One region of the Variovorax sp. UC74_104 genome, then DNA from elsewhere that is predicted to be linked to it. Evidence: predicted binding sites of a transcription regulator. Region 1 holds the regulator's gene; the other holds the start of a gene.
What was found. Region 1 encodes LexA, which represses DNA repair genes until DNA is damaged. Its sites were predicted from a motif close to ACTGTATNNNNATACAGT; they were not measured.
Positions count from the first base shown of each region.

Region 2: ACHMXA_RS32695 (error-prone DNA polymerase) is a predicted target of LexA. The motif match lies at 6,520-6,537, and genes of this name have one in related genera.

Region 1 covers NZ_CP171978.1:4,148,060-4,162,994, forward strand. The annotation lists gene icd (NADP-dependent isocitrate dehydrogenase) at 1-635, opposite strand, end outside; gene ACHMXA_RS19470 (cell envelope biogenesis protein TolA) at 855-1,178, shown strand; gene ACHMXA_RS19475 (hypothetical protein) at 1,275-1,532, shown strand; gene ACHMXA_RS19480 (DUF192 domain-containing protein) at 1,630-2,100, shown strand; gene ACHMXA_RS19485 (superoxide dismutase) at 2,171-2,752, opposite strand; gene xseA (exodeoxyribonuclease VII large subunit) at 2,802-4,115, opposite strand; gene ACHMXA_RS19495 (MotA/TolQ/ExbB proton channel family protein) at 4,429-5,061, shown strand; gene ACHMXA_RS19500 (ExbD/TolR family protein) at 5,073-5,498, shown strand; gene lpxK (tetraacyldisaccharide 4'-kinase) at 5,499-6,512, shown strand; gene ACHMXA_RS19510 (Trm112 family protein) at 6,493-6,675, shown strand; gene kdsB (3-deoxy-manno-octulosonate cytidylyltransferase) at 6,672-7,445, shown strand; gene adk (adenylate kinase) at 7,576-8,232, shown strand; gene ACHMXA_RS19525 (asparaginase) at 8,278-9,243, opposite strand; gene lexA (transcriptional repressor LexA) at 9,317-10,000, shown strand; gene ACHMXA_RS19535 (hypothetical protein) at 10,115-10,525, shown strand; partial or broken gene ACHMXA_RS19540 (D-2-hydroxyacid dehydrogenase family protein) at 10,615-11,621, shown strand; gene ACHMXA_RS19545 (MFS transporter) at 11,618-12,775, shown strand; gene ACHMXA_RS19550 (3-hydroxyacyl-CoA dehydrogenase) at 12,926-14,446, shown strand; gene ACHMXA_RS19555 (oxepin-CoA hydrolase, alternative type) at 14,480-14,935, shown strand, end outside.
Region 2 covers NZ_CP171979.1:421,035-435,969, reverse strand. The annotation lists gene ACHMXA_RS32715 (hybrid sensor histidine kinase/response regulator) at 1-1,101, shown strand, start outside; gene ACHMXA_RS32710 (hypothetical protein) at 1,383-1,856, opposite strand; gene ACHMXA_RS32705 (hypothetical protein) at 1,912-2,589, opposite strand; partial or broken gene ACHMXA_RS32700 (IS3 family transposase) at 2,925-3,097, shown strand; gene ACHMXA_RS32695 (error-prone DNA polymerase) at 3,334-6,519, opposite strand; partial or broken gene ACHMXA_RS32690 (SDR family oxidoreductase) at 6,746-7,121, opposite strand; gene ACHMXA_RS32685 (hypothetical protein) at 7,150-7,419, opposite strand; partial or broken gene ACHMXA_RS32680 (IS3 family transposase) at 7,585-7,782, shown strand; gene ACHMXA_RS32675 (HEAT repeat domain-containing protein) at 7,792-9,384, shown strand; gene ACHMXA_RS32670 (hypothetical protein) at 9,584-9,829, shown strand; gene ACHMXA_RS32665 (SH3 domain-containing protein) at 9,878-10,579, shown strand; gene ACHMXA_RS32660 (histidine-type phosphatase) at 10,637-12,160, opposite strand; gene ACHMXA_RS32655 (hypothetical protein) at 12,998-13,135, opposite strand; gene ACHMXA_RS32650 (diguanylate cyclase) at 13,375-14,388, opposite strand.

The sequences.
Region 1 (14,935 bases):
AGGCGCTCGGTGCCTTCCCGGGACACCGGCTTGACGCCGATGCCCGAGGTTTCGGGGAAGCGGATCTTCTTGACGCCCATTTCGTCCTGCAGGAACTTGATGAGCTTCTTCGCCTTTTCGCTCTCGGCTTCGAACTCGATACCGGCGTAGATGTCTTCGGAGTTCTCGCGGAAGATCACCATGTTCGTCTTGTGCGGTTCACGCACCGGGCTCGGAACGCCTTCGAAATACTGGATGGGGCGCAGGCACACGTAGAGGTCGAGTTCCTGGCGCAGCGCGACGTTCAGCGAGCGGATGCCGCCACCGACTGGCGTGGTCAACGGGCCCTTGATGGAGACCACGTAGTCGCGCACGGCGTGCAGCGTTTCCTCGGGGAGCCAGACGTCGGGGCCGTAGACCTTGGTCGACTTCTCGCCGGCGAAGACCTCCATCCAGTGGATCTTCTTCTTGCCGCCGTAGGCCTTTGCCACCGCAGCGTCCACCACCTTCAGCATCACCGGCGTGATGTCCAGGCCGGTTCCATCGCCCTCGATGAAGGGAATGATCGGTTGGTCAGGCACATTGAGGGAGTTGTCGGCGTTGACCGTGATCTTCTGGCCTTCGGTCGGGACTTTGATGTGCTGATAACTGGTCATGAGAGGGGAAGGCTCCGGGATCGACGTACTTTTAAGAACTGTCAGCGAATTCAGACACGGCGCGTATTCCGCTGTACAGCCGGCGAACAAATCGCTGTACATTTTAGACGCAACCCATCAGCAAGCGTTTGTCAACCGGCGGCCCAACGGCGTCGTTAGTGGCTGACCTTCTGCTCGCCGGGAGGCGTTTCCAACCAATTCTCGATAGAGGAATCACCAATGAGCAAAATTCTCGCAGTCATGATCGCCGGCCTGTTCGCCGCTGGCGCCTACGCCCAGAACCCGGCCGGTACGACGCCCGAGCAAGGCAACGCCACCAACAGCAAGTCGCAGCAACGCGCCGAAGCCAAGAAGGCTGCCAAGCCCGCTGGCCAGGTCAAGGCTCCGGCTGGCGACGAAGCCAAGACCCCCGAAGGCGGCGCCATCGGTGCCGACAAGGCTGCGGCCTCCGGCGAGAAGCGTGCTGAAACCCGCGACCAGCGTCGTCGCAACAAGGACGGCAGCGTCAAGCGCAAGTCGACCCAAGGCGGCACCCCGAAGTAATTCGGCCTGCCCCGCAAAGGAAGCGCTCTTCGGAGCGCTTTTTTTTCGTGCAAAGGCAGCTTTGTCCTGTCAACCGCTGAAAACGGCCTCCGTTGAATGTCTACCTTCCGCAAGAAGGCCAATCCAGATCAACGAATTTCAAAGGATATGTTCATGAACAAGCTGCTCGCAGCCCTGGTCGCCGGTCTCTTCGCCGTCGGCGCTTTCGCTCAACAAGCCGAGCCCACCACGGCAGCTCCGGCTCCCGCAGCCAAGGCTGCCAAGCACGCTTCCGTCAAGAAGCACGCTGCGGCCAAGAAGCACAAGGTTCGCCACGTTGCCAAGGCCCACACGGCCGCCGCCAAGAAGGTGTAAGCTTCCCCGCTCACCGGCAATGCCCGCATCAGCGGGCATTTTTATTGGCATTTTTAATCCAGGCCGGGCCCTGGCCCCGCCCTGAAAGAGTCGTCCGATGCTCATCAAGCGTCTCGCCGCCCTGCTCTCCCTGCTCCTCGCATCCGCATCGTTCACGATGCAGGCACATGCCCAGCAGCAACCCCAGACCGACCTGCCACGCACCCAACTTTCGGTCGGCCTGTACAAGATCGACGCGCAGGTTGCGCAAACTCCTCTTCAACGTGAAATCGGCCTGATGTTCCGCAAGGAGATGCCCCAGGCCGAAGGCATGATCTTCGTGTTCGAGCAGCCCGCCACGCAGTGCTTCTGGATGCGCAACACGATCCTTCCGCTGACCGCCGCCTTCGTTGCCGACGACGGACGCATCGTCAACCTGGCCGACATGCAGCCCATGACCGAGAACACGCATTGCTCGCAGGAGCCGGTGCGCTACGTGCTCGAAATGAACCAGGGCTGGTTTGCCAAGAAGAACATCAAGAAGGGCGCCAAGCTCGGCGGCGAGCTGTTCGCAGCCGGCAAACGATGAGCGCCTGCCGTCCATAGCCAACAAAAAGCCGACCCATGGTCGGCTTTTTCGTTTTTAGCAGAACGCGGGATCAGCCGAAGTTCTTAGCAGCGAAGTCCCAGTTGACCAGCTTGGCCAGGAAGGTCTCGACGAACTTCGGGCGCAGGTTGCGGTAGTCGATGTAGTAGGCGTGCTCCCAGACGTCCACGGTCAGCAGCGCGGTGTCTGCAGTCGTCAGCGGCGTGCCGGCTGCGCCCGTGTTCACGATGTCCACGGTGCCGTCGGGCTTCTTCACCAGCCAGGTCCAGCCCGAGCCGAAGTTGCCCACGGCCGACTTCACGAAGGCTTCCTTGAAGGCGTCGTAGCTGCCCCACTTCGCTTCGATGGCCTTGGCCAGCGCGCCGGTGGGAGCGCCGCCGCCTTGGGGCTTCATGCAGTTCCAGAAGAAGGTGTGGTTCCAGATCTGCGCGGCGTTGTTGTAGATGCCTCCGCTGGACTTCTTGACGATCTCCTCGAGCGTCAGCGATTCGAACTCGGTGCCCTTTTGCAGGTTGTTGAGGTTCACCACGTAGGCGTTGTGGTGCTTGCCGTAGTGGTATTCGAGGGTTTCCTTCGAATACTCGGGTGCCAGTGCGTCCAGGGCGTACGGCAGGGGTGGGAGCACATGTTCCATGGTTTTTTCTCGTGGGTTGGTTGTGGGAATGAAGGATTCTAGGAAGTAATTATCGAGACGGCGTCGGACGCGTTCCCGTCGCGCCGCCCAAAGCGACGGTCAGGTCGACCTCGCCATCGGCGAGCCGCGCCTTGACCGCATCGCCCGGTGCGAGTTGCGTGGCGCTGACGATCGCATGACCATCTGTATCGGTCAGCCACGCATAGCCGCGTTGCAAGACCAGTGCCGGATCGAGCAATCGCATGCGCAGGGCCACGCGCTCCAGCCGATCGCGACGCTGCACGACCGCGCGCCCCATCTTCAGCGGAAAGTCAGCGGCGATCTGGCGCGGCAACTGCGTCAGCCGCTCCCTTCTGGACATCACGCTGTAGCGAAGCCGCTGCGCATGATACGCAAGGCGCAACTGCTGGCGAGTCACCAGATTCGAAGGCCGGCCGAGGCGCCCCGCGGCCTGGTCCAGACGCTGTCCGAGCACGTCGAGGCGACTGCCCAGCGCATCGCCGAGCCGCTCCTCGAGCAGATCGAGCGCACCCAGCCACACGTCGCGAGGCGCGCTCACCAGTTCCGCCGCGGCCGTGGGCGTAGGCGCGCGCAGGTCGGCGCAGAAATCGGCGATGGTGAAGTCGGTTTCGTGCCCCACGCCGCTGACCAGCGGCACCGGACTCTGCACGATGGTGCGAGCCAGCGCCTCGTCGTTGAAGGCCCAGAGGTCTTCGATGGAACCGCCGCCGCGCACCAGCAGGATCACGTCGACAGCGGGCGCGAGGCCATAGAGCGACTGCAGCGCCCGCACCAGTTCGCCCGGCGCGTTGGCCCCCTGCACCGCCGCCGGGGCAAGCACGACCGGAATGTGTGGAACACGCCTTCGCAGTGCAGTGACCACGTCGTGCAAGGCAGCCGCGCCCAGCGATGTGACGATGCCGATCGAGCGGGGCATGGTCGGCAACGCCCGCTTGCGCGCTGGATCGAACAGGCCCTCGGCCTCCAGGCGCGCCTTGCGCTGCATGAACTGCTCGAACAGCGCGCCCTGCCCCGCGCGGCGCAGGCTCTCGACCACCAGCTGCAGATCGCCGCGCGGCTCGTACACCGCAAGTCGCCCGCGCACCTCGACCTGATCGCCGTCGCGCGGCGAAAAGTCGAGCAGCCCGGCGGCGCGGCGGAACATCGCGCAGCGCAGCTGGCCGGATTCGTCCTTGAGCGCGAAGTAACAATGTCCACTTGAGGCGCGCGAAAAGCCGGATATCTCGCCACGCACGGACACCGGATTGAAGCGGGCGTCGAGCGCGTCGGCGACCGCGCGGCACAAGGCGCCGACAGCCCAGACTCGCGGCCCGGGCGCGGAATTCGGTTCACGCAAGTTCACAAAACGCCCGCTCGGCCGGATGCCACTCTTCCACAACGGGCGGCATGGCCCCCAGCTTCGGCCCCCAGGGCAGGACAGGCGCACGGTTTCTCGTGCAAGCCATTGATTTCATTGAAAAAAGTGCTGCTCAAAATTCAGTCGATCCAGCGAAAAGGCCACCCCATGCGGGTCGCGGCGAGTTGCGCAGCAGGTTAATCACAAAGTTATCCACAGAATCTGTGCGTCCTTGCTGACACAAAAACAAGGCGCGTGACGATGGTGGGCTCAGTGGATAATCGCCGCGCATTTGCAGTCTACGGGCCGGAGGATTTTCTTGTTTTCCATCATAGTTGCCGCGGGTTGGCCGATCTGGCCCTTGCTCGCATGTTCGGTCATTGCGCTCGCGCTGGTTATAGAACGTTTCACGAGTCTCAAGACCGTGAGGGTACTGCCGCCGAAGCTGCTCGACGAAACCATCACCGCGTCGCACGGAGCCATTCCCGGTCCGGACGTCGTGACCAAACTCGAACGCAACTCGATGCTCGGCCAGGTCCTGGCCGCCGGCCTGCGCGCGCTGAACGCCAATCCGCGCTGCACCGAAGACGACCTGCGCGCCGCCATGGAGGCCTCCGGCCGCACCGTGGCGCACAAGCTCAAGCGCTACCTGCCGGCGCTGGCCACCATCGCTTCGGCAGCCCCTTTGCTGGGCCTGCTGGGCACCGTGATCGGCATGATCGAGATCTTCGGCTCGCAGTCGCCGGGCAGCGGCGCGGTGGGCTCGGGCAACCCGGCTCAACTGGCGCACGGCATCTCGATCGCGCTCTACAACACCGCCTTCGGCCTGATCGTGGCCATCCCGACGCTGATTTTCTGGCGCTACTTCCGCAGCCGAGTCGACGAGTACCTGCTGAACCTCGAGCTCTCCGGCGAGCGCTTCGCGCGCCATCTCAACGCACTGCGCAAATGAGCCGCGCTCGCATGCAGTTCCGCCACGGCGCGCGCGACGAGCCGGAGATCAACCTGATCCCGTTCATCGACGTGCTGCTGGTGATCCTGATCTTCCTGATGCTGTCGACCACCTACAGCAAGTTCACCGAGATGCAGCTGCGGCTGCCCACGGCGGACGTCGATGCGCAGCGCGACTATCCGAAGGAAGTGATCGTGGCGGTTTCGGCCGATAGCCGCTACTCGGTCAACAAGAACGCCGTGGCCGACCGCAGCGTGGAAAGCGTGACGGCTGCCCTCGCCGCCGCGGCCACCGGTGGCAAGGACAGCGTGGTGATCATCAGCGCCGACGCGACCAGCCCGCACCAGGCCGTGGTGACGGTGATGGAAGCCGCGCGCCGTGCCGGCCTGATGCAGATCACCTTCGCGGCCCAGTCGACGGCACAAGCCGGGCACTGAGTGCCTACCGGCGGCAGCAGAAACACGGGTTCGCGCCTGCAGGACGCCTGGCTGCGCCGCGGCCTCCTGGCCTGCCTGCTGTGGCCGCTGTCTCTCGTCTATGCCGCGCTGTTCGCGGTGCGCGGCCTGCTCTATCGCGCGGGATGGCTGAAGACCGAGCGCGTGCGAGTGCCGGTGATCGTGGTCGGCAACGTGATTGCGGGCGGCGCCGGCAAGACGCCGGTGGTGATGGCCGTCGTCCGGCACCTGCAGTCGCGGGGAATGCAGGTCGGCGTGGTGTCGCGAGGCTATGGCCGCCGCACCGACGACTGCCGCGAAGTGCTCGGCGACAGCGATCCGCGGGATGTGGGCGACGAGCCTGCGCTGATCCATCACGCCACCGGCGCGCCGGTGTTCGTCGCGCGCCAGCGCATCGATGCCGCACGCGCGCTGCTCGAACGGCATCCGACCACGCAGGTCATCGTGAGCGACGACGGACTGCAGCATCTGGCGCTCGGGCGCGACATCGAGATCTGCGTGTTCGACGACCGGGGCATCGGCAACGGCTGGCGATTGCCCGCAGGCCCGCTGCGCGAAGCCTGGCCACGACGCTGCGACCTGGTGCTGCACAGCGGATCGCGACCGGCCTTCGCAGGCGGCCACACTGCCACCCGGTCGCTTGCGAGCGACGCCTTGGGCAGCGATGGAAAACGCGTACCGCTGGCCTCCCTTGCAGGCCGGCCGTTGACCGCACTGGCGGCGATCGCACGGCCCGAGGCCTTCTTCGAGATGCTGCGGAACCGCGGCCTGACGCTCGCCGACACCATCGCGCTGCCCGATCACTTCGATTTCGAGAGCTGGCAGCCCCCGTCTGGCGCGGACATGCCTCTCGTCTGCACCGAAAAGGACGCCGTCAAGCTCTGGCGCAAGGCTCCCGATGCATTGGCCGTGCCGCTGGAGTTCGTGCCTTCCGCGGAATTCTTCGCCGCCCTCGACGCAAAGCTATCATCGCTCGATGGATACCAAGCTGCTTGAACTGCTCGTCTGCCCCGTCACCAAGGGGCCGCTGACCTGGAACCCCGAGAAGCAGGAGCTGTGGTCCCGCAGCGCCCGCCTGGCATATCAGGTGCGCGACGGTATTCCGGTGCTGCTCGAGAACGAGGCGCGCACGCTCTCCGACGAAGAGCTCGGGCTGTGAGCTTCACCGTTCTGGTTCCGGCGCGGCTGGCGTCGACACGGCTTCCCAACAAACCTCTCGCCGACATCGCCGGCGTGCCCATGGTCGTGCGCGTGGCGCAGCGTGCCGGCGAATCCGGCGCGGCGCGCGTGGTGGTCGCGGGGGACGATCCATCCATCATCGAGGCTTGCAGGGCGCATGGTGTCGAGGTCGTCCTGACGCGCCAGGACCATCCGAGCGGCACCGACCGGCTGGCGGAAGCCTGCGAACAACTCGGGCTCGATGGCGACGACATCGTCGTCAACGTGCAGGGCGACGAGCCGCTGATCGACCCGGCACTGATCGATGCGGTGGCGAGCACACTGTCCACGCACGCCGAAGCGGCGATGAGCACCGCGGCCCACGAGATCGATTCGGTGGGCGACTTCATGAATCCCAACGTGGTGAAGGTCGTGCTCGACGCACAAGGCAACGCGATGTACTTCAGCCGCGCGCCCATTCCATGGTGGCGCGACGGCTCCGCCAACGGTGCCGCGCCTGCCGTGTTGCCCGCCGCCCCTGCGCCGCTGCGCCACATCGGGATCTATGGCTATCGCGCGGGCTTCGTGCGGCGCTTTCCTTCGCTGCCCCCGGCGCCCGTCGAGTCGACGGAAGCACTCGAGCAACTGCGCGCGCTGTGGCACGGCCATCGCATCGCGGTGCATGTGAGCCATGTCGCGCCGGGCCCCGGCATCGACACGCCCGAAGACCTTGCGCGCGTGCGCGCGGTCTTCGCAGCCGCAGGCGCCTGAGCGTCCCGGCGGCTGCAGGAGCGGGATTTCCCCAAGGGCACGCATGCTATCCTCGAAACAACTCCGCCTTGCCCAGCCACGGGGCCGATGCACGGCGCGACACAAGATCTAAGAACCGTCCGAGGACACCATGAGACTAATTTTGCTGGGCGCGCCCGGGGCGGGCAAAGGCACGCAAGCGGCCTTCATTTGCCAGAAGTACAGCATTCCCCAGATTTCGACCGGCGACATGCTGCGCGCAGCCGTCAAGGCCGGCACCCCGCTCGGACTGCAGGCCAAGGCGGTCATGGACGCCGGCGCGCTGGTCAGCGACGACCTGATCATCAACCTCGTGAAGGAACGCATCGCGCAGCCCGATTGCGCCGGCGGCTTCCTCTTCGACGGATTCCCCCGCACCATTCCCCAGGCCGACGCCATGAAGGCGGCCGGCGTCAAGCTCGACTACGTGCTCGAGATCGATGTGCCCTTCAGCGACATCATCGAGCGCATGAGCGGCCGCCGTTCGCACCCGGCTTCGGGCCGCACCTACCACGTCAAGTTCAATCCGCCCAAGGTGGAAGGCAAGGACGACGTGACCGGCGAGGACCTGATCCAGCGCGAGGACGACAAGGAAGAAACCGTGCGCAAGCGGCTCGAGGTGTACAGCCAGCAGACGCGTCCGCTGGTCGACTACTACTCCGCCTGGGCGAAGGCAGACCCGGCCGCAGCGCCGAAGTACCGCGCCATCAAAGGCGTGGGCACGGTCGACGAGATCACGCAGCGGGCCTTGGCCGCGTTGAGCAGCTGACCTGACTCCAAGAAAACCGCCCCTTCGACAGGGGCGGTTTCGTTTTCACCCCAGCAGTTCGAGCATCAGGGCGATGCGCGCCTTGACCGGCGTCAGTGCGCCTGCATCGCGCAGCGGATCGCCGGCCTTCGGGAGGATGCGCCCGCTGGTGCAACGCGTCGCCCTGACCACCGAGACACCGGCGTCCTGCGCCCTGAGCGCAGCCGCCTCCAGAGCATGGTGAAGGGTGCCGTTGCCGGTAGTGGCAAGCACCAGCCCGCGCAGGGGCTCCGCGCCCCCAGGCAGCAGGAGCGCATCGATCACCGCCCCGCTGGCACCGGCATGGCTCATCACGATCTCCACCCGGGGCCACTGCACCGCGGTCGTCCCCAGGATCTTCGCCGCCGACACAGCCTGCCCCTGCGGCCAGGCGCGGACGAGGCGCACTTCCCCCTCCTCGACATAGCCGATCGGTCCTGCATCGCCTGAGGCAAAGGCGTCGAGCCGATAGGTATGCACCTTCTGGATGTCGACGCCGCCGTGGACGGCGCCGGCGCACACCACCGTCACGCCCTTGGCGCCCTGCGTCATTGCGACGCCGATCGCATCGCGCACGTTCTGCGGCCCGTCCGGCGACAGCGCGGTGGCCGGACGCATCGCGCAGGTGAGCACCACGGGCTTGGATGGTGCCAGCACGGAGTGCAGGAAGAACGCCGTCTCCTCGATGGTGTCGGTGCCGTGCGTGATAACCACGCCGGCCACATCGGCCTGCGCCAGCCAGTGCGCGCAGCATCGCGCCAACTGCTGCCAGATGTCGAAGGACATGTCCTTGCTGTCCACCTGGGCCACCTGCTCGGCCTCGAGGGTCACGCCGTCAGGCGCCTCGATACCGCCCAGCAGGTCGGCCACGCCCACCTGCGCGGCGGTGTAGCCGATGTTGTCGTCGCTGCTGGCGGCCCGGCCCGCGATGGTGCCGCCGGTACCCAGAACCACCGCGCGTCGGCGCAATTCAGGCGAAGAGGAATTGACCATGGCTTGTCAACTTAAAAAAACTGGTTAAAAATACAGCCACTGGATATCCAGCCAGTACCGCAAGGAACCACATATGCAGTTCGCCGTGAAGCTTACAGCCCGCCAGCAGCAGATCCTGGATCTCATCCAGAGCGCCATCGCACGTACCGGTGCGCCGCCCACCCGCGCCGAGATCGCCAACGAACTCGGCTTCAAGTCAGCCAACGCCGCGGAAGAGCATCTGCAGGCGCTGGCGCGCAAGGGCGTCATCGAGCTCGTCAGCGGTACCTCGCGCGGCATCCGCCTCAAGGGTGACGCGCTGCGCTCGCTCAACGAAACGCGCCATCGCGAAGGCAACCAGTTCTCGCTCTCGCTGCCCGGCATGGCCCAGCTTGCGCTGCCGCTCATCGGCCGCGTCGCGGCAGGTTCGCCGATCCTGGCGCAGGAGCACGTCGACCAGACCTACTACGTCGAGAACACGCTGTTCCAGCGCCAGCCCGACTACCTGCTCAAGGTGCGAGGCATGTCGATGCGCGACGCCGGCATCATGGACGGCGACTTGCTCGCGGTGCAAGCCACCAAGGAGGCCCGCAACGGCCAGATCGTGGTGGCCCGGCTGGGCGACGAAGTGACCGTCAAGCGCCTGAAGCGCAACAAGCAGGTCATCGAGCTGCACGCCGAGAACCCCGACTACCCGACCATCATTGTGCAGCCCGGAGAGCCTTTCGAAATCGAAGGCCTCGCTGTCGGACTCATCCGAAACACGATGCTGATGTAGGCCCCGGGCGGCCTGCTTTCCGCAGCACGCATCCCCATCCGGCCTCGACAGGTGGCGGGCGTATGGCGAAGAGTCGCCATCACCCTGTCGCGGCCGATTCAAGAAATCCTGCCTGTGTTCAACCTCTACTTTCTTGGAGTTCACATGGGAATCGCCCTCCTCGCCATCGCCGATATCTGGATGCCCTTGCAATCGCTGGCCAGCCGCCTGATGCCGGCACGTCGCGATCGTCGCGGGAATCACATCGACACGACCGAATCCTCTGCCGGACTGCGCTATGTAGCGGTGCGCCCCGCCTGCACGGCCCGCTCGGGTGGCAGTGCCTCGCCCAGCCAGGCGGCCACCGTGCCAGCACGCCCGTTGCGAGTGGTCCGCGTCGTCGACGACAAGAACAGGCAGTGCAGCAGCAATCGCGTCCGAATCTCCGGCCGCATGGCCGATGTCTGCGCCGAGCTCGACCGACTGGCCGCGCTCGAGGCCGCCGAAACCATGGCCACGGCACCGCGCTCGACCCGCCTGCACTGAGCCCGAACGGCCCTGCGAGCGGCTTCGGGGTGGGTATCCAAACGTTCGCAGGCGCGACATTCCAATGCTGCGAGGCACAATGGCGTGCCATGAACATTGTGATCCTCGACGATTACCAGGACGCCGTACGCAAGCTGCGCTGCGCTTCCAAGCTGGACGCATACGCGGCCAAGGTCTATACCAACACGGTGAAGGGCATTGGGCAGCTATCGGTTCGCCTCAAGGACGCCGACGTGATCGTGCTGATCCGCGAGCGCACCCAGATCTCGCGCCAGCTGATCGAGAAGCTCCCCAAGCTCAAGCTCATTTCCCAGACCGGGCGCGTTGCCGGACACATTGATGTCGCGGCCTGCACCGAGCGAGGCGTGGCCGTGGCGGAAGGCTCCGGCTCTCCGCAGGCGCCTGCCGAACTCACATGGGCGCTCATCATGGCCGCCATGCGCCGGCTGCCGCAGTACATCAGCAACCTCAAGCATGGCGCCTGGCAGCAGTCGGGGCTCAAGTCGGCCTCCATGCCGCCCAACTTCGGCATCGGCTCGGTGCTCAAGGGCAAGACGCTTTGCATCTGGGGCTATGGCCGCATCGGCCAGTTGGTCGCGCGCTACGGTCAGGCCTTCGGCATGCAGGTCGTGATCTGGGGCCGTGAGCCAGCTGCGCCAAGGCGCGTTCCGATGGCTTCCAGGTGGCACAGAACCGACACGAGTTCTTCGCCGCGGCCGACGTGCTGTCGGTGCACCTGCGGCTCAACGAAGAGACCAACGGCCTCATCACGCTGGAAGACCTCTCGCGCATGAAGCCGACCGCCCTGTTCGTGAACACCTCGCGTGCGGAACTGGTCGAGGCCGACGCCCTGCTCGCGGCGCTCAACCGCGGGCGCCCCGGGCTGGCGGCTGTCGATGTGTTCGAGAGCGAGCCGCCGCTGCAGGGCCACGCGCTGCTGCGCCTGGAGAACTGCATCTGCACGCCGCACATCGGCTACGTCGAGCAGGAAAGCTACGAGAGCTACTTCGGCCAGGCTTTCGACAACGTCGTGAGCTACATCAACGGCAACCCCACGAACATCGTGAATCCCGGCGCGCTGCAGGTCCGCCGGTGAGCCGGCCAGCGTCCAGGGGTGCGCTCTGGGCGCTGCTCGTCGGCAATTTCGTGATCGGCACGGGCGTGATGGTCGTGCCCGGCACGCTCAACGAGATCAGCGCCTCGCTCTCGGTCACGGCCGCCACGGCGGGGCAACTCATCACGGCCGCTGCGGCGGTCATGTGCATCGGTGCACCGCTGCTGGCTGCCGCGGTCGCAGGCTGGGACCGCCGGCAGCTGCTGGCCCTCACCCTGCTCTGGTACGCGGCCGGCCACGTTCTCTGCGCGCTGATGCCGAGCTTCGGCGCGCTGCTGCCGGTGCGCATGCTCACGGTGATCGCGCCAGCCATCTTCACACCCCAGGCTGCCGCCTGCGCCGGCCTGCTGGTGCCGCCCGAGCACCGCGGGCGCGCCGTGACCTTCGTCTTTCTCGGGTGGTCGATGGCCTCGGTGCTGGGGCTGCCCATCGGAGCGCTGATCGGCGGGCACCTGGGCTGGCGCATGGCTTTCGCCGCCATCGCGCTGCTCAGTGTCGCGAGCGCGACATCGATCTGGCTCACCTTGCCGAACGGCATCAAGCCCGCCGCGCTGACGGCCGCCGCATGGTCGCGCGTGCTGCGCAGCCCCGTGCTGATGGGCATCGTGTCGGTCACGGCACTGCAGGGCGCGGGCCAGTTCGTGCTGTTCAGCTACTTCGGCCCGATCCTCAAGCAGAGCTTCGGCGCGGACGCCACCACGCTGAGCGTGATGTGGGCGCTCTTCGGCGCCTGCGGGCTGGTCGGCAACATGGTGGTCAGCCGGTACATCGACCGCGTGGGTGCCGGCCGCATGGTGCTGGTCACGACGGTGCTGATCGCCGCCAGCCTGCTGCTGTGGCCGCTGGCTTCCACGCTTGCCTGGCTCGCGGTCGTGCTCGTGCCCTGGGGCCTGGGCTGCTTCTCCACGAATTCGGCGCAGCAGGCCCGGCTGGTAGGCCTTGCGCCCGCGCTCGCGCCGGGCTCGGTGGCGCTCAACAGCTCCGGCATCTACACCGGCCAGGCCGTCGGCGCGGCGCTCGGCGGCTGGCTGCTCGCCAACGACGCCGGTGCCTGGATGAGCTGGGTCGGCCTCGGCCTGGTGCTCATCGCCATTTCGCTCAGCGTGGCCATCGACCGCAGCCGTCGTGCGCCCTGAAAGCGCGCCCCCGCGTAAAACCCGTCACGCCCCGCCCGCGCGGGGCTGCAAAATCGAAGACTTCGACAGCGGTGCCGATGCGTACGGCACCTGTGTCGACGCCTGCCCCGCAGGCCCGGATACCACCCAACCAGTGAAAATCTCCAGCAAATGACAGTGAACTACTCCCGAATCGGCGTCGTCGGCGCCGGCGCCATGGGGCGCGGTATCGCGCAGATCGCCGCACAGGCGGGCAGCGAGGTGCTGCTGCTCGACAGCTTCGCGGGCGCCGCCGAGCGCGGGCGCGAAGCCCTCTGCGCCCAATGGAACAAGCTGCACGAGAAGAACAAGATCGACGCGGCCATGCGCGATGCGTACATCGCCCGCGTGAAATCCGTCGATTCGGTCCAGGCCCTGGCGGGCTGCGACCTGGTGATCGAAGCCATCGTCGAAGACCTGGAAGTCAAGCGCAAGCTGTTCCGCGAACTCGAAGGCGTGGTGACGGAGACCGCCACGCTGGTCACCAACACTTCCTCCCTCTCGGTGACGGCCATCGCCGCAGGGCTGAAGCACCCCGAGCGCATCGCCGGCTTCCACTTCTTCAACCCCGTGCCGCTGATGAAGGTGGTCGAGGTGGTAGCGGGCTTCAAGACCGCGCCCGAGGTCTGCAAGCAGCTCGCCGGCTACGCCACGCAGATGGGCCACAGCGCAGTGCAGGCGCAGGACACGCCGGGCTTCATCGTCAACCACGCCGGCCGCGGCTACGGCACCGAGGCGCTGCGTATCGTGGGCGAAGGCGTGGCCGACTTCGCGACCGTCGACCGCATCCTCAAGGACCAGGCCGGCTTCCGCCTCGGCCCCTTCGAGCTGCTGGACCTGACGGCGCTCGACGTGTCGCACCCGGTGATGGAGTCGATCTACCACCAGTACTTCGAAGAGCCGCGCTTCCGCCCCAGCGTGATCACCGCGCAGCGCCTGGCCGCTGGCGCGCTGGGCCGCAAGACCAACGAAGGCTTCTATCGCTACAACGACGGGGTGATGCAGCAGGTGCCCGAAGCGCCCGCGCCGGTGGTCGAGGGCACGCCTTCAGTGTGGGTGTCGCCGCGTGCGGCACGTCGTGCCGAACTGCTTCGCCTGGTGAACACGCTGGGCGCGCAGATCGACAGCGGCGCCACTGCCGCGCCGCAATCGCTGATCCTGGTCGCGCCGCTGGGTTTCGACGTGACCACGGTGGCCGCCGTCGAGCGCCTGGACGCCACCCGCACCATCGGCATCGACATGCTGATCGACGACGCGGCCACCAAGCGCCGCGTGCTCGCCACCAACCCGGCCACGCGCCGCGACATCCGCGATGCCGCGCACGCCCTCTTCGCACGCGACGGCAAAGCCGTGAGCGTGATCCGCGACAGCGGCGGCTTCGTCACGCAGCGCGTGATCGGCACCATCGTCAACATCGCCGCCGACATGTGCCAGCAGCGCGTGTGCACGCCGGCCGACCTCGAGACCGCCGTGCAGCTGGGCCTGGGCTATCCGCGCGGCCCGCTGGCCATGGGCAACCTCTACGGCCCGACCAACATGCTCGAGGTGCTGTTCAACCTGCAGACGGTGTATGGCGACCCGCGCTATCGCCCGAGCCCGTGGCTGCGCCGCCGCGGCGCGCTGGGCCTGAGCCTGCTGCACGAAGAAGAATGATCGCGAAATAAACGAGGAGCACGGAACCGAGCCATGAGCACAGCAGAACTCAAGAGCACGAGCGAGGGCAGCACCATGGTGCTGACGATCTCCAACCCCAGCCAGCGCAACGCGCTGGGTCCCGACATCTACGCGGCGGGCATCGAGGCGCTCAACGGCGCCGAGAACAGCGCGGAGATCCGCAGCGTGGTCATCGTGGGCGAAGGCTCATGGTTCTGCGCCGGCGGCTCGCTGCAGCGGCTGCTGGCCAATCGGCAGCTCGACCGCTCGGTGCAAGCCGAGAGCATCGAGGGCCTACACAACTGGATCGACTCGATCCGCACCTTTCCCAAGCCGGTGATCGCTGCCGTCGAGGGCGCGGCCGCCGGCGCGGGCTTCTCGCTTGCGCTGGCCTGCGACTTCGTGGTGTCGGCGCGCGATGCTGTCTTCGCGGCCTCGTACAGCAACGTGGCGCTTTCGCCCGACGGCGGCCTGAGCTGGCACCTGGGC
Region 2 (14,935 bases), on a different replicon from region 1:
CAACCGCTGCACGCCATCTCGCTGTTCGGGGCGGCACTGGAGAACCAGCTCGAGGGCAAGACAGAAGGTGCGAACGCCCATCGCCTGATGCAGGCCGTGAATGCGCTGAGTCATTCCCTCGAAACCATGCTGGACGTATCCAGGATCGATGCTGGGGTGGTCAAGCCGACGCTCCAGCCGGTGCCACTCGACCCCATTCTTCAGTCGTTGGACGATGTCTTTGGCGCGCTGGCGGAACAGCGGTCCCTGCAACTGCGCGTTCGCGCGTGCGGACTGCGCGTGCGCAGCGATCCCCAACTCTTGCCGCGCATGCTGTCGAACCTGGTCGACAACGCGCTCAAATACACCCCCAGGGGCGGGGTGATCGTCGTCGCACGCCTACGGAAGGACCGCGTGTGGATCGACGTGCGGGATACGGGCGTTGGCATCGCGCCCGACCAGCGGGAGCGCGTCTTCGACGAGTTCTATCAAATAGGCAACCCCGGCCGGGACCGATCGTTGGGCCTGGGCGTCGGCCTCTCCATCGTGAAGCGGCTCTCGAAACTTCTGGCGCACCCGATCGAGATGCGCTCGAGGCCGGGCCGCGGCACGTTGTTCAGGATATCCCTGCCGCTCGTCTGCGAACCTGAGGGCACGCAGCCGGTGGTGGCCTCCATCCACGGCGCAGTGTCTGCGTTGGCGCGCAAGGCCATGCCCCGGCGTGTCCTCTTGGTCGATGACGAGGCCGACATACGAAAAGCGATGACCGACTTGCTGGCCACATGGGGCGTGCAGCTGACCGCAGTCGGCAGCCAGTCAGAGGCGGTGGCCGCCATGGAAAGCGCGCAGGCCGCAGGCGAAAGTTTCGATCTGCTGATCTGCGACTATCGCCTGTCGGAAGAAGCCAATGGCGCGGATGTGGGGCTGCGCCTGCGCGAGCGATTCGATAAAGATCTGCCGCTTTTGCTGATCAGCGGCGAAACCGGGCCGGACCGCCTGAAGCAGGTGCAAGCACTCGGCATCGCGATCATCGCCAAGCCCGTCGAAGCTACCGCGCTGCGGCACATCATTTCACTGATTTCGCGCGCGTCTGAGACGCAGCTGGGGGCGGTCGACCCATGAATATCCAGCCGCGCATTGCTCGTCTGCTGACTCGCAAGGGACATTTTCCTTGTATGCAGCTCGGCAAGTCATGGTTGACAGGCGCAAGGGCACACCGTCCACAGCATGCTTCAGCGCACGGCCGCGCTCGGTCACGACAGGACCCCCTCTCATTCCCTCAAGAACGAACATGTCATTTGGCGAATCTGCAGCGATCTACGCCACACGTGCCTGTGGTTGTCGTCCTCAGTTGCCGCTATGCGCGGACCAGCGGCACTGAAGCGGAGCGCGGCTATGTCGCCTCACCGATAGGCGTCGCACAGCGCCAGATACTCGTCGCCCGAAATCTCCAAGCCCGTGGCACGACGCAGCACCCGTGCCCGCGGCTTGGGCAGATCGGTCTTGATCTGGATCTGCCTGCCGATGGGAATGCCCATGTAGCTCTGGTTGACCCAGGTGTTCTCGACGATGTTGTCCCACGGCAGCAGCATGCCGTTCTCGAAGGTCAGACCCTGGCGGCCGACGACGAACGCGGGCTGGTCGATGTTGCGAAGCGTGTTTAAGCACTTGAACGTGAGCCATGCCGTGAGCAATCCAAAGCAGGCGGCGATAAGGATGCCGATGTTCTTGTCCTGCGCGCGGATGCACAGCACCGCCAGCACCACGGTCACCACCGCCCAGAGCGCGGCGCCGGCGATCAGGCGCGTGCGGGAATAGAAGACGGGGTGGTCCTGGCGGGTCTTCTCTTGCTGGGCGGCGGAGCTGTAGATTTCCATTTTTGTCTGATGCGCTGTGCGCGTGTCGGAGTGAGAAAAGCGGGAGGAAGAAGATTCAGTGCGCGGGCAGGCGCTGCACCAGGCAGGCCATCAGCACGGGCTCGTTGTCGATCTTCGAGCGATCGATCTTTCGGGACTTGCCGTGCGCGACGATGACCAGGTGTTCGTCCACCTCCATGCCCTCTTCGTCGGACTGCGTGCGGATGGTGTCGATAGTCGACCACGCAATCAACTGGCCCTTGTGCACCAGGCCTTCGGCCTGCAGGTCAAGCGCGCCGAACTTCACCGTCTCGCCCGCATGCAGGCGGCGCTCGACATCGTGTGCCATTGTGGTGCCGACGGCCTCTTCCACTTCGGCGAGCAAAGCATCCGGAGCGTCCCACAGGTTCAGGCGCAGGCACAGCATCCTTCCGTTGCGAGTGCCGAGCAGCACATGGTTGCGGCTATGGCGGTGGCGAAAGCGCGTGACGTCCGCGAACGCGAGTGTGCGGTCGCCGAGCTGGAGGCCGTGCCTGCTCACGGACAGCTCCCCCGGCGCGCGCAGCCACGCGAAGAAGTCGCTGCCCTGCCAGCAGATCAAATAGATTGCGGCGGGAACGGCCAGGAAGAGAACGACGATGGCGCCCCTGCGGTGAATGAAGTCCGGCGTGATGAGGTACGGAAGGATGTAGACCTTGGCCGGTACCAGCATCATGGCGCTGAAGACGTAAAGGGCCGCGATGCCGGCGAGCACGCAATAGAAGGAATGGCGGGGAAAGACTTTGGCGTGGCTCATGGGCGTTGTTGGTCCCATGCAAAGGCAACAGGGATACGAGGAAAACTACGCCGTGCACCATATCAGCACTATTCGTTCTTCATGAGGCTTCGCGCATCAGCCAATGTCTCATTCTGCGAATAAAAATAGACTTCGTGCGAAAACCCAATCCAAAGTCTTATTTTCTTTGCAAGCGCTGCAAGCATTCGGACTTCGCATGATGCATACCGGTAGTCGTCCCGAGACGACTCCAAGTACGGGAACGGCGATGACCAAATCCGATAGATGCTGGAGCGATGCGTCCCTGAAAGGGTGGAGTGTTGAAGTTTGAGCTGTTCTATCCTCGAGGCTGGAAGAACGCCACCATTGAGCGGTTCGTAGAGGCTGTCGACTCGTACATCCGCGGGTACAACGAGAAGCGGATCAAGATCTCCCCGGGGCCCTCAGCCCCATCGAACACCGGGTGAGCCTTGGACTTGCGGCATAAAGCCAGTCCAAGTTTTATCCGCCCCGACTGGGTCACTTCTGGATGGAAATCAACGGCCAATGGCCATGTCGAGTTCCTTTTCTCAATCCTCGGTCGCGCACAAGTTCGTGGCATAGCCAGTTGAGGGAGGAAGGTGAACGAACGAGTGAACGCGCAGGCTGGGAACCCCACCTGGCGAATGCCGGCGTCGCCGTTTCGTCCTCGCCGCCGTTTCGGCGCTCGAGGCCGCCGATCTGCTATCTGAAATCCCGGCTGCTAACCCGCAGGCCGCCCAGCAATGCCGTGTGATCCAGCAATTGGCTGGCCACCAACGCATACACGCCTTTGTCGCATTGCCAGGTGCCATCCACCGTCAGCAGCATCGCGCCGCGCAAGGTCTTGCGCTGTGCTTCGGCAAGCGAGGGCCAGACGATGATGTTCACCGTGCCTGTCTCGTCCTCGAGCGTCGCGAAAATCACGCCGCTGGCCGTGCTCGGCCGCTGGCGATGCGTCACGATGCCACTTGCGCGTACGCGCTGGCGATCCTGTGCCTTCGAGCGAAGGTCCTCCGCCGTGTGGATGCCCATTTCCGACAGTTGGGCTCGCAGCAGCGCGAGGGGATGCCGCCGCAGCGTCAGTCCCATGGTCGCGTAGTCGTCCGCGATCTCGGCGCCCTCCCGGGGCACCGCGAAAGCCACGGCATCTTCGACGGTCGGCGCCTCGCTCAACATCTTCGTCGGCCGCGTGTCCACGCCCGCGGCCTCCCACAAGGCATCCGGGCGATGGCCGGCCAGTCCCAGCAGCGCATTGGCGCCGGCGAGGCATTTCAAATCATGTCCATCCAACCCCGCGCGACGTGTCAGGTCCTCGATGCTCAGGAACCGCCCCGCCTTGCGGGAGTGCACGATGCGTTCGGCAACGGCTTCGCGCATCCCCGAGATCCGCGACAGGCCCAGCCGCACTGCGCGAAGCGGCTCGGCGTAGTTCGTGTCCCAGCGCGGTGATGCATTGGCGCTTTGCGCCGGCTCCTCGAGCGTGCTGGCCCACTCGCTGTGCTGGACGTCCACGGGGTGAACGACGACGCCGTGTTCGCGCGCATCGCGTACGAGCTGCGCCGGCGCATAGAACCCCATGGGCTGGCTGTTGAGCAGCGCAGCAAGGAAAGCATCGGGATGATGCCGCTTGAGCCAGCAGCTCACGTACACCAGCAGCGCAAAGCTGGCGGCATGACTCTCCGGAAAACCATAGCTGCCGAAACCCTCGACCTGCTTGGCGATGCGATCGGCAAACGCCTGGGTGTAGCCCTTGGCAAGCATGCGCTGGATCAGCTTGCGTTGATGTTGCTCCAGGCCGCCGCGTTTGCGCCAGGCGCCCATCGCCCGGCGCAGCTGGTCGGCCTCCCCGGCCGTGAAGTCGGCCGCCAGCATGGCGATCTGCATCACCTGCTCCTGGAACAGCGGCACGCCAAGCGTGCGCTCGGTCGCGATCCGGATGTCCTCGCTGGGGTATTCGATCGGCTCCTCGCCCGCCCGCCGGCGCAGGTACGGGTGCACCATCCCGCCCTGGATCGGACCGGGACGCACGATCGCGACCTGCACCACCAGATCGTAGAAGCGCGCGGGTTTCAGGCGCGGCAGCATCGTCATCTGCGCCCGGCTCTCGATCTGGAAGACGCCGACCGTGTCGGCCTTCTGGATCATCGCGTAGGTCAAGGGATCTTCCGCGGGGACGTCCTGCATGCGCATGGGTGCACCGCGCTTGGCCGCGATGAAGTCGAGCGCGCGATGGATCGCGGTGAGCATGCCCAGGGCCAGGACATCGACCTTGATCAAGCCCAGTGCGTCGAGGTCGTCTTTGTCCCACTGCACCACGCTGCGGTCTTCCATTGCCGCGTTTTCCACCGGCACCATCCGGCTGAGCTTGTCCCGTGCGATGACGAAGCCGCCAGTATGCTGGCTCAGGTGGCGCGGGAAGCCGCGCACCGATTTCGCGAGGTTCAGCCACAGGTCCACGAGGGGGGCAGTGCGGTCGAGCGCGTTGTCCTGCAGGCAGGCATCGCTGATCCACTGTTCCTCGTTGCCGTAGGCCGTTTTCGCCAAGCGCTCGGCCACCTCCAGCGGAAAACCCAAGGCCTTGCCCACATCGCGCAGCGCCGATCTCGTGCGGTAGGCGGTCACGACACCGGTGAGCGCCGCGCGGTCACGGCCGTACTTGCGGTAGATGTACTGCATCACCTCCTCGCGACGCTGGTGCTCGAAGTCGATGTCGATGTCGGGTGGCTCCTTGCGCTCGACGCTGATGAAGCGCTCGAAGAGAACGTTCATGCGCGCAGGGTCCACCTCGGTGACCCCCAGGCAGTAGCAGACCGCCGAATTCGCGGCCGAGCCTCGGCCCTGGCAGAGGATGTTGCGGGACCGCGCGAAGCGCACGATGTCCTCGACCGTGAGGAAATAGGCCTCGTACTGCAGCTCGGCGATGATCTTCAGCTCGTGCTCGATCTGCGTCCGAACCTGGACCGGCAACCCCCGGGGGAACCGCGTTCGGGCGCCGGTGTAGGTGAGCTTGCGCAGGTGCGAAGCGGCAGTCTCTCCGGCCGGTACCAGTTCCTCCGGATATTCGTAGCGCAGTTCCTCGAGCGAGAACGTGCAGCGCCGTGCGACCTTGAGGGTCTCGCGCATCCAGTCGGACGGAAACTGCTCGGCCAGCATGGCGCGCCCGCGCAGGTACTGCTCGCCGTTCGGGTGCAGGTCGTAGCCGCAGCGTTGGACCGGCCGGCCGAGACGCACTGCGGTGAGGGTGTCCTGCAGCGGCTTGCGCAGGCGTGTGTGCATCAGCGGGCTGGCCGTGGCCACGATGCGCAGACCTGCGCGCGCAACGGCCTCCTCGACGGTCCAGCAGCGCAAGTCGTCATCGATCTCCAGCGGCCGCGGCCCTGCCACCCATGCACGTTCAGGAAACCAGGTCCGCAGCCACATGCATTGCCCGAAGATACTTTCGACCGTGCCGTCCTTCTCCGGGATCAGCAAGGCCAGGCAGCCTGGCAGACCCGCCAGGTGTGGGGCGTTGGGAGACTTGCCCTCGAGGTCCGCCACGCGTGCGTCGTAGGACCCCTTTTCGGCCCGTCGTCGCGCCAGCGTGATCAACTCACAGAGGTTTCCATAGCCGAGACGCTCCTGCGCAAGCAGCACCAGGCGCGCGAACTGTGCACCGCCGCTGGTCTTGAACAGGATCTCACTGCCGACGATGAAGTGCAGTCCGCACTCGCGCGCCTCCAGGTGCCCCCGCACCACGCCAGCGACCGAACATTCGTCTGTGATCGCCAGCGCCGTGTAGAGCTTGGCCGCGGCCCTCCTCACCAATTCTTCGGGCTGAGAGGCGCCCACGAGGAAGGTGAAGCTGGAACGGCAATGCAGTTCGGCAAAAGGCGGCGGGTCGAGCGGCATACTGTATATTTATACAGCCATTTGAATACCACTCAAGTCCTCTTTTTTCGGTTTCCAGTCCCAACGATCGAATCGAGAACCGCTCTGCGTTCAGGCGCTGCGCGACCCGCGGGCGCGTCGGGCGGTCTGCCTCGCCCCCTGTGGATGGCGTTGTCATATGAGGCCGGGCGAGCAGTTCGAAGGCAGCGCGGGGAATCTCGTACGAACTCAAAGGCCAGCGTTCGCAGAAGCGACTCCTGACGATGCCGCCGTCGACGCGAAGGGTTGCCCCGTGATCGCCGAAGCGGGCGGACTTGCCACGTAGGCCACCAGAGCGGCCACTTCCTGTGGCGATGCGAAGCGCTTGATCATCGAGGTTGGGCGGACCTGGTCGAAGAACTCCGCCTCGACCTGCTAGAAGCTCTTATCGTTCGAGCGCGTCATGCCTTCCACGAAGTCGCCGACGCCGGGCATTTCCTCGCACCCGGAAGTGCGCTGTTCACCGTGATGTTCTTAGCAGGGGGGAATTCCGCCAGGCCGCGCGACACAGCGAGCTGCGCGGTCTTCGTCATGCCGTCGTGGATCATCTCGGTGGGTGTCTGCACCGTGCTTTCGCTCGAGATGTCATATCGGTCGGTTCATAGGCTGCGTTCAGAAGGCGTGGTTCACCCCGAAGTGCAGGCCCGACGAGCGTCGGCCCGCCACACCGGCGGGCGACGAGTCGGCCACCACGCAGGCGGCATTTCTGCGGCTGCTGATGCGCGAGTAGGTGCTGTACAGCGTGGTGCGCTTGCTCAGGTTGTGTGCGTAGCCGAAGGCGAACTGGCGGGCCGTGCCGCCGGTCTCGAGGCCTGGGCCGGAGCATTCGGAGCGCGCGCAACGATACCCGGAGCTGCCCCGCGCCGACGGGGACCGACGCACCGATCAGTGCGTTCATCTGCCGCTCGCGTCCTAGTCGATGGCGCAGGTAGTTGACGTAGGCCTTAACCACACCTAAGCCATAACTGCAGCCGACGGTCACGGTGCGGTAGTCCTCGACGCCAACGGAGGTCTGCCCGAAGGCGTCCGCTACGTTGAGCGAGCCCCGGCCGATCTAAGACCGAACTGTTTTATCCTCGAAACTGGACGAACACCACCGTTGAGGAATTCATCGAAGCGGTTGCTTCCTACGTCCGTTGGTACAACCAGAAGCGGATCGAAATCTCTCTCGGCCCTACGGAATACCGTGAGAACCTTGGCCGGCAGCGAAAAAACCTGCCCGGCCGCGTCAGCCTCACGAAATAAGCTATTTGAATGCTGGATCAAGCACATATAGAGGCCGCGGAAAAAGAGGCCGAACAAGCGACTGACGTCGCCGGGCAAATTGCACCCTGGTTGCCGCTGTGGGCCGACGGGGATGAAGAAATGCGCAGTGCCGCCTTGTCTGCCCTGGCAGATTCTCGATTGAGAGGGGATGCAGTGACGAAGGTGTTTGTCGAAGCCGCCTGCGATCCCCTTCCAGCCACAAGATGGAACGCCATGTGCTGGTTTGGCGACGAAGAGGATAGGGGCGTCGGCACGGCGGCATTCGACGCGTTGACAGCGGGCCTGCGGGACGTGGATGCCCGTGTGCGCGCTGCCGCCGCCCAAGGTCTGCGTTTCAGCGACCCAGCTGCGATTGAACCGCTGTTGGTCGCACTGCGCGATACGGATGCCGATGTGCGCAGTAACGTCGTGATCGCGCTCAAAGACTTCGACCTGCCCGTCCGGTCCGTATTCGATGCGTTGATCCGCGTTTTCCACCACGATCTCGACTTGGAGGTTCGAGAGAATGCGCTGTATGCATTGGCCTACCTCGACGGAACCCGGGCATTGGATGCGCTCCGATTGGCCGCTCGCGCCGAGGACTTGAGGCTCCGGCTGGCCGCCGCGCTGGCGCTTGGCGATTCACGCTCGCTGCCTGAGGAGCATCGGCTTGAACTCGTTTCGTTGATGCTGACGGATACCGATGAGGAAGTCCGCGAGCGTGCCGTCCGCTCGCTGGCCCCTCTGTTCGACAAGCAGCCTGGCGCTGCTTCGCTTCCGCTCTGGCTGGCTGCGCTGCGCGACCCAGCTGAAAATGTCCGCGTGGCGGCGCTGGAGGCATTGCCGCTTGCAGGCCCAGGCGTTGCAGAGCGCTTGTCGCCGCTCGTGTCCGAGCTGCTCGAAGACCCCGTTGCCGAGATAAGCAATGCCGCGATCAAGGCACTGAAGTTCGAAGCGGGCGCGCCGATTCCGCCGGTATTTCTCCGTCTACTTCAGTCGTCTGGGAAGACGGGCCTCCATGCTCGCAAGCTGGCGGTGCAGGCACTCGCCTACCGTAGTCTCGCCGATGATGCGGTCCCGCTGCTATTGCCACTGCTGAGTGAGAACGAGCTGACGAGGGAGGTGACGGACGTGCTCATCGATCTGCCGGATCGCCGTGCACTCGCCGCGTTGATAGCGCAGCTCGACAACGAGGACGATGATTGCTGCGCCAACGCCGCGCTGGCACTGGCTGCGATTGGCGATAGCGAAGCCATTGAGCCGTTGATCCGCACTTTGGAAAACCGTGAGCCCTATGTGCGCCGACGCATCGTGTGGGCGTTGAGTTTCTTCACCTCAAAGCGTGTGATGCCGGTATTGACCAGTAGCTTGTCGGACCCTGCGCCCGGCGTGGCCCGTACTGCGGCCAGGGCCCTGCTGGAAACGCTCACGCCGGCCCAGATTCGCGCGTTGCTATCTCGCCTGCCTCTGCTGCGTCGGTTGCCGGCGCCAGCGCGTGAGCTGCTGCGCGGCGAACTCGAGCACGAATTGGAAGAAGGTGATGGCTCCCCGGGTCCGAGTGGTCAGCGTCTGGTTCGCTTGGGAACCACAGAATATGAATAGGCGCGGCTAACGAAATGAGCGAGGTCGCGAAGATGATGCAGCCAACCTGAGAGAGCGGCGCGGCATGAACGTCAATCTGGCGGTAGCGCCGCAAGTTTCGCCGGTGGCTTCCGGCAGTGCCCTGACTCGAGGGCGCCCGACCCTTTCAGAAAAGCAGCGAGCCGACCAGAATGGGGCCATGCCGCGCCCTTCCGATCCCGTGCCAGCGCCACCCGCGCAACGCCACCGCGTGCTGCGGTTGCTGATCGCCCTTGCCTGGGTGGTGCCGGCCGGTCCGATCCTCACACTCGTCCTGTATCCCTTCTGGTCATGGTGGGAGGCCACCACGGGCTGGGAGTCCGTCGGCCACTCGGGGCCTGCGGGCTGGTGCTACCTGGCGACGTGGGCGGTATTGCTCGCGGTGGCCTGGCTGGTGCTCCTGGTTGCGCGTCGCAGGGCGGGCTGATGGTGTAGAAGAGGCCGACGTTCCACCACATTCTCTCGACGGCTACCGATGGCTGCTGATTTCCACCTCCACAGGGCGATCCTGATCGCTGTCACTGCTGGTCTGGCTTCGCTCACCAGCGGCGCGAACGCCGCCGGTCCCGCCGACGGTGCTTCGCGCCCGGAGTCGCCGTCGGTGACACCGGCCAGATCCTGCAACTTCGGTGCCTTCGTCGCCGAGACCGACCCGGCCGGTCTCAACGTCCGCGAGGCGCCGAGCACTGCGGCGAAGGTCCTGGGCAAGCTCCCGCCGACCTTCGTCGAGCCCACGATGAACTACGGTGTCCGAGTCGAGGTGGAGATCACCGGCGTGCGCGAGGGCTGGTTCCTGATCCGCAACGCCAGGGACAACGCCGATCTCGCCGGTCGTCCGGCGCGGCCGATGTACAGCGGCAGGGGATGGGTCAGCGGCAGCAAGCTCACCGTGAAATCCCAAGCGGATGCGGGCCGCGCGCGACCGGCCCGTGACGCCGCGGTCCATCTGCGCATCGGGGACGGCGAAACCTTCGATGGCGACAGCTTCATCGAAGCCGCCCGTCTGAGCGACTGCCAGGGCGAATGGGCGCAAGTCGAATTCACGGATCAGCGCTTCCCCGCCCAGGAACGCGCCGCGCTGAAGGTCCAACCCGCGGCGCGCGCAGGCCTGCCGCCGGGCCGTTTCCGCGTCTGGGTGGATCGTCTCTGCGGCATCCAGGAAACCAGTTGCTCCTGACGCGTCCGATCCGGGCGCCTCGTCTTGCGGCGTTTTCGTGGACCAGCTGCGGCCCGCTTAGCTCGGGCTCGCCACGTGCCCGTAGCAGGCCTTGAGTGCCGTGTAGTCGTAGTAGTGAGCCGTACCCGGCGCTTTGGCTGAATCGCACGCCACCTTGAAGTCGGTTTCCCTCTCGTTGTAGAGCATCCGTACCAGCAGCTTTCCACCTGCATCGGCGAACACATCCCACTGCATGTTGGCCGCCGTCGGCGAGACGTAGTCGCCGCGCCACGTGTTGCTGTCGTAGCCGAAGCTGGCGGCCTTGGGAACACTCTGGTCCACGCCCTTCAATCCCATCCGCACGGCGAAGGGCATCATGATTTCCGCGTGTGCGAAGCGCAGCTTGGCAGCGTGTGACCGGTCGCCCCTGGCGATCGCGTCGACTTCGTTGAACATGTCGTCCACCAGGATCTGCGCCATGCGCGAGGTGATGTCGCCTTTCTCCGTCATGCCCGGCCCCTTGTCGTAGAAGTCGGAGCCGTCGTTGAGGGCGGCAAAGAACTTCGCCTGCGCAACGGGCATGTAGGCAGTGAAGTCGACGCCGGCTTCACTTCGCATCGCCGGAGAGATCACGTAGAGCTCATACAACAACGAGCCGGCGTCGCCGAGCGACTTGATCGACGTCTTGCCGTCGCCGCTCAGGGTGGGCGCGAATTTGCCGTCATCGCTGGTGAAGCTGAAGCTGCCGGTGTTGGCGAAGCTGTAGGTGCCGCTGGCGATCTTGTCGACGAAACTTTTGGCGAACAGGCGCTCCAGCAACACCCGTCCGGCGGCCGCGGCCGAGGGCGTCAGCGTGAGGCCGCTCTGCTTGGCCAGCAGGTCGGTGTCGTTGCTCTTGTAGTCCTGGTAGGCGAGGCTGGCCTGGTAGGTGGGATAGAGCGGATCGGCCGGGTTCGTGACCAGGTCGCTCGCCTTCACGAGCTTGTGAAAGTACAGCAGGAAGCGGTTGGTGCCGGCTGGCTGGCTGACGGCAGCGCCGTTGTCGGGGTACGGGGCCGGTGCCGGAGGATGGGCCAGCAGTGGCGCCAATGCCGGCTGCACCGTCTTGAGCGACTGCACGAAGAAGTTGCCGCTGTCGACCGCACGGTCGACGCCGGAGGTGACCGTCACGATCTGGCGCGGGGCGGTGCCCGCGTTGTCGCCGATCTGCTTCCAGTAGGCGGGCAGGCGCTGCAGCATCCGGGCCGCGAGCTGCGTGTGTTCGTAGATACCGACTTGGGTCTCGTTGCCATAGCCTGGCGTGCTGATGCCCGCCACGCCGTACCCGAGCAGGAAGTTGGCCTTCATGATCTTCAGCACGTCGGGGCCGAGCTTCTCGCCCAGCGGCGTGAGCGCCCCATCGTCCTGCGCCTTCTTCCACATGTTGTAGACCGCCAGGTCGTACTTCAGGCTGGAGAGGCCGCGTGAGCCATGGCGCGCGACGAGCTCGGTATAGACCGGCGAGAAGCCGGCAGGCGCGGCTTCGTAGGTGCTGACGTCCTGTTGCGGCCGGTACGGTGCCTTGGTCTGGTAGTAGCGCTCCGTCAGGGCAGCGGCCGTCACGAGCGTCTTGACGTCGTCGCCGCTCGCCGCTGATGCCAGCGCGTCGCGGATGCGCTGCAGGCCTTCGTCGGACGCCGCCTTGAGCGCGGCCTTCGCGACCGGGTCGCTCTCGGTGTTGATGTCGCCGAGCAGCTTCGACGCGATCACGCCCACCGAGATCGCCACCTTGCCCACAGCTGCCTTGAAGTCGAGCCCGTTGGCCTCCATTTCCGCGACTACCGCAGTCGATTGAAAGTCGACGATGCCGGGCGCCTCCTTCGGCGCACGCAGCACAAGCGGCGAAGCCACCGGCTTGGAGGACGGTCCGAGGGGATCGAGCTCGGTGGCATCGGTGCCGATCTCGGCCACGATGCCTGCGCCGGAGCCCGCGAGCGTGAAGCGGCCTTGCTTGTCTGATCGCGTGGAGGGCTCATCGCCGTCGCAGCGACCGTTGGAGTTGATGTCGAGGCAGACCTTGGCATTGACGAAGTAGCTGCCGACCACCACACCGCTGGTATTGGTCGTCGTCGTGTTGCTTGGAGCCGCAGGCACTGTTGAAGCCCCCGTGGTGGGCAGCCAGGTGAAGGAAGAGCCGCTGTTGCCGCCGCCACACGCGGCCAGAAGGAGTGCCCAGAGACTGAGTGACCAGACCGGTGCACGGTTCAGGACACGACGAAGCTGCGAGGTCGGGAGCATGGGATTCACGGACGCGAAAAGGGTAGAGCTTTCTGCCTGTGCGTGACATGAATGTGACTGCGGTTGCAGAGAAGCGATGGCTCGGCCGGCAGGCGCTGCTCAGGCGCATCCAAGCTGCGGCGACTTTCAGATCGGGCTCAGTGGACGATGCGTCGGTCGCACTCAGGTGTCCAAACGCACGATGAGCTGGGTCTGCGTGTAGGTGGGCGTGACCTTGAAGCCCGGCGCGTTGATCGCTGAGAACCGGCCGGTCAGTGCGCCGCTGCCGATGACCATGGGCGTGTCGCCCGTGCTGGGCACGAAGCCCGGTTTGAAGCTCAGGGCCAGCGCGCCGCCCAGGGCCGCTACGACGGCCAGCTCACGATGGAGCCGGATGTTCTCAAGAGAATTCGCCAGGCTGCACCTCGCAGCGGAGATCGGGTATCGAACATCTCCGGCCCACGGCGTTCCCGTCTTCGAAGCATGCCGAGCCATGAACGCGTGAACCAAAGCGCTCGTAGGTCGGTTCGCCGCGGCGCATTCCGCCTGAAGCCTAGCGATCAGGACCATCCATCGAACTGCCGCACGCAGTTGCGGCCCTCGCGCTTGGCGACATACAGTGCGCGATCTGCACGCGTGAGCATCACGTTGGGCGAGCTTTCTCTGTCAACCACCGCAGTCGCTACGCCGACGCTGGCAGTCACGTTGGGGGCGGGCCAAGACGCGCCCTCGATCGCGCGCCGTACCTGCTCGGCGCGCTCCCGTGCCGTCTCGGCGTCCATGCCTGGCAGCACGACGCAGAATTCCTCACCCCCGAAACGGGCGGCAACACCGTCATGGCCGATCTGGTCCCGGATGATGGCCGCGGCCTGTACCAGCACCCGATCGCCGGCAGGATGGCCGAGGGCATCGTTGATGCGCTTGAAGTGGTCCAGGTCGATCATCAGCAGGCTCAGCGGCGAACGCTCGCGTGCCTGGAGATCCCAGGCCGCCTGCAGTCGCCGATCCAGGCTTCGCCGGTTCCATAGTGACGTTAGCGGATCGGTCATGCTCTCGAGCTCCAGGCCGGCCATGACCTGTCGCAGCTCGAGTTGCGCGACCACCTGCCGGGCCAGCGACTGCAGCGCCTTGCGTTCGGCCGCCGACAGGGCGCGCGGCTCGCGATCGATCACGCAGACCGTGCCGATCGGCAGACCATCGGCTGTGACCAGAGGCGCCCCTGCGTAGAAGCGGATGCCCGGGTCGCCGGTCACCAGCGGGTTGCTGGCGAAGCGCGGGTCCAGGTGGGCATCCTGCACTTCGAACACGATGTCCGGCTGCAGGATGGCGTGCGCGCAAAACGCGAGCTCGCGCGGAGTCTCGCTCGCGTCCAGCCCGACGCGCGACTTGAACCATTGGCGGTCCTGATCGATAAGGGAGATGAGCGCGATTGGCGCCTTGCAAACGGCCGACGCGAGTGTCGTCACATCGTCGTAAGCTTGCTCTGCGATGGTGTCAAGCACCTGATAGCGGTGTAGCGCCGCGAGGCGTTGATCTTCATTGAAGGGTTTGGCGGCGCCGGTCGTTTGCGGCACGGCCGTCTCATTCGGCACTGTGTTATCCAGGGGAGCGTGTGCAATCTGATTCAATTTCGATCCCTTTTTGCTAGGGCGCGCAAGAGCGTACATCGCTGGTTGATGACCCGCATCGTATAAGAACCGAGGGCGGTCCGACGCGATCTGAAACCATGTTCCTTGACGCGCCTCGTGTTACAGGGGCATCCGGCCGGTCGAAATCTGGCGCCAAGCGAGAGCTTCATTCACTTGATTTAGAGGGTCGGCGCAGCCGCCTCAGGTGTTCCATACCGGTTGGTGTGATCGAGAAGACGATGGCCGAGTGAACAGGGCCTGCACCGGTCGCGCGACGTAGCCGCGCTTCGATCAGCAGTGCTCCTCGAAGTATCTCTACCTTCCGAACCTCATCTGGATCCGTGACGGTCATCGGGAGGCTTGATTGTTCAAGGCGCTGGAGGTAGCTGAGCGGCATGGCAACGCTGAACGGGGGATCGATCGATCGACGTTCCAGAAATTTCTGCGCTGACAGTGTCGGAGAAATCCCGAGACCCTTGCAGGATTGAGTAGA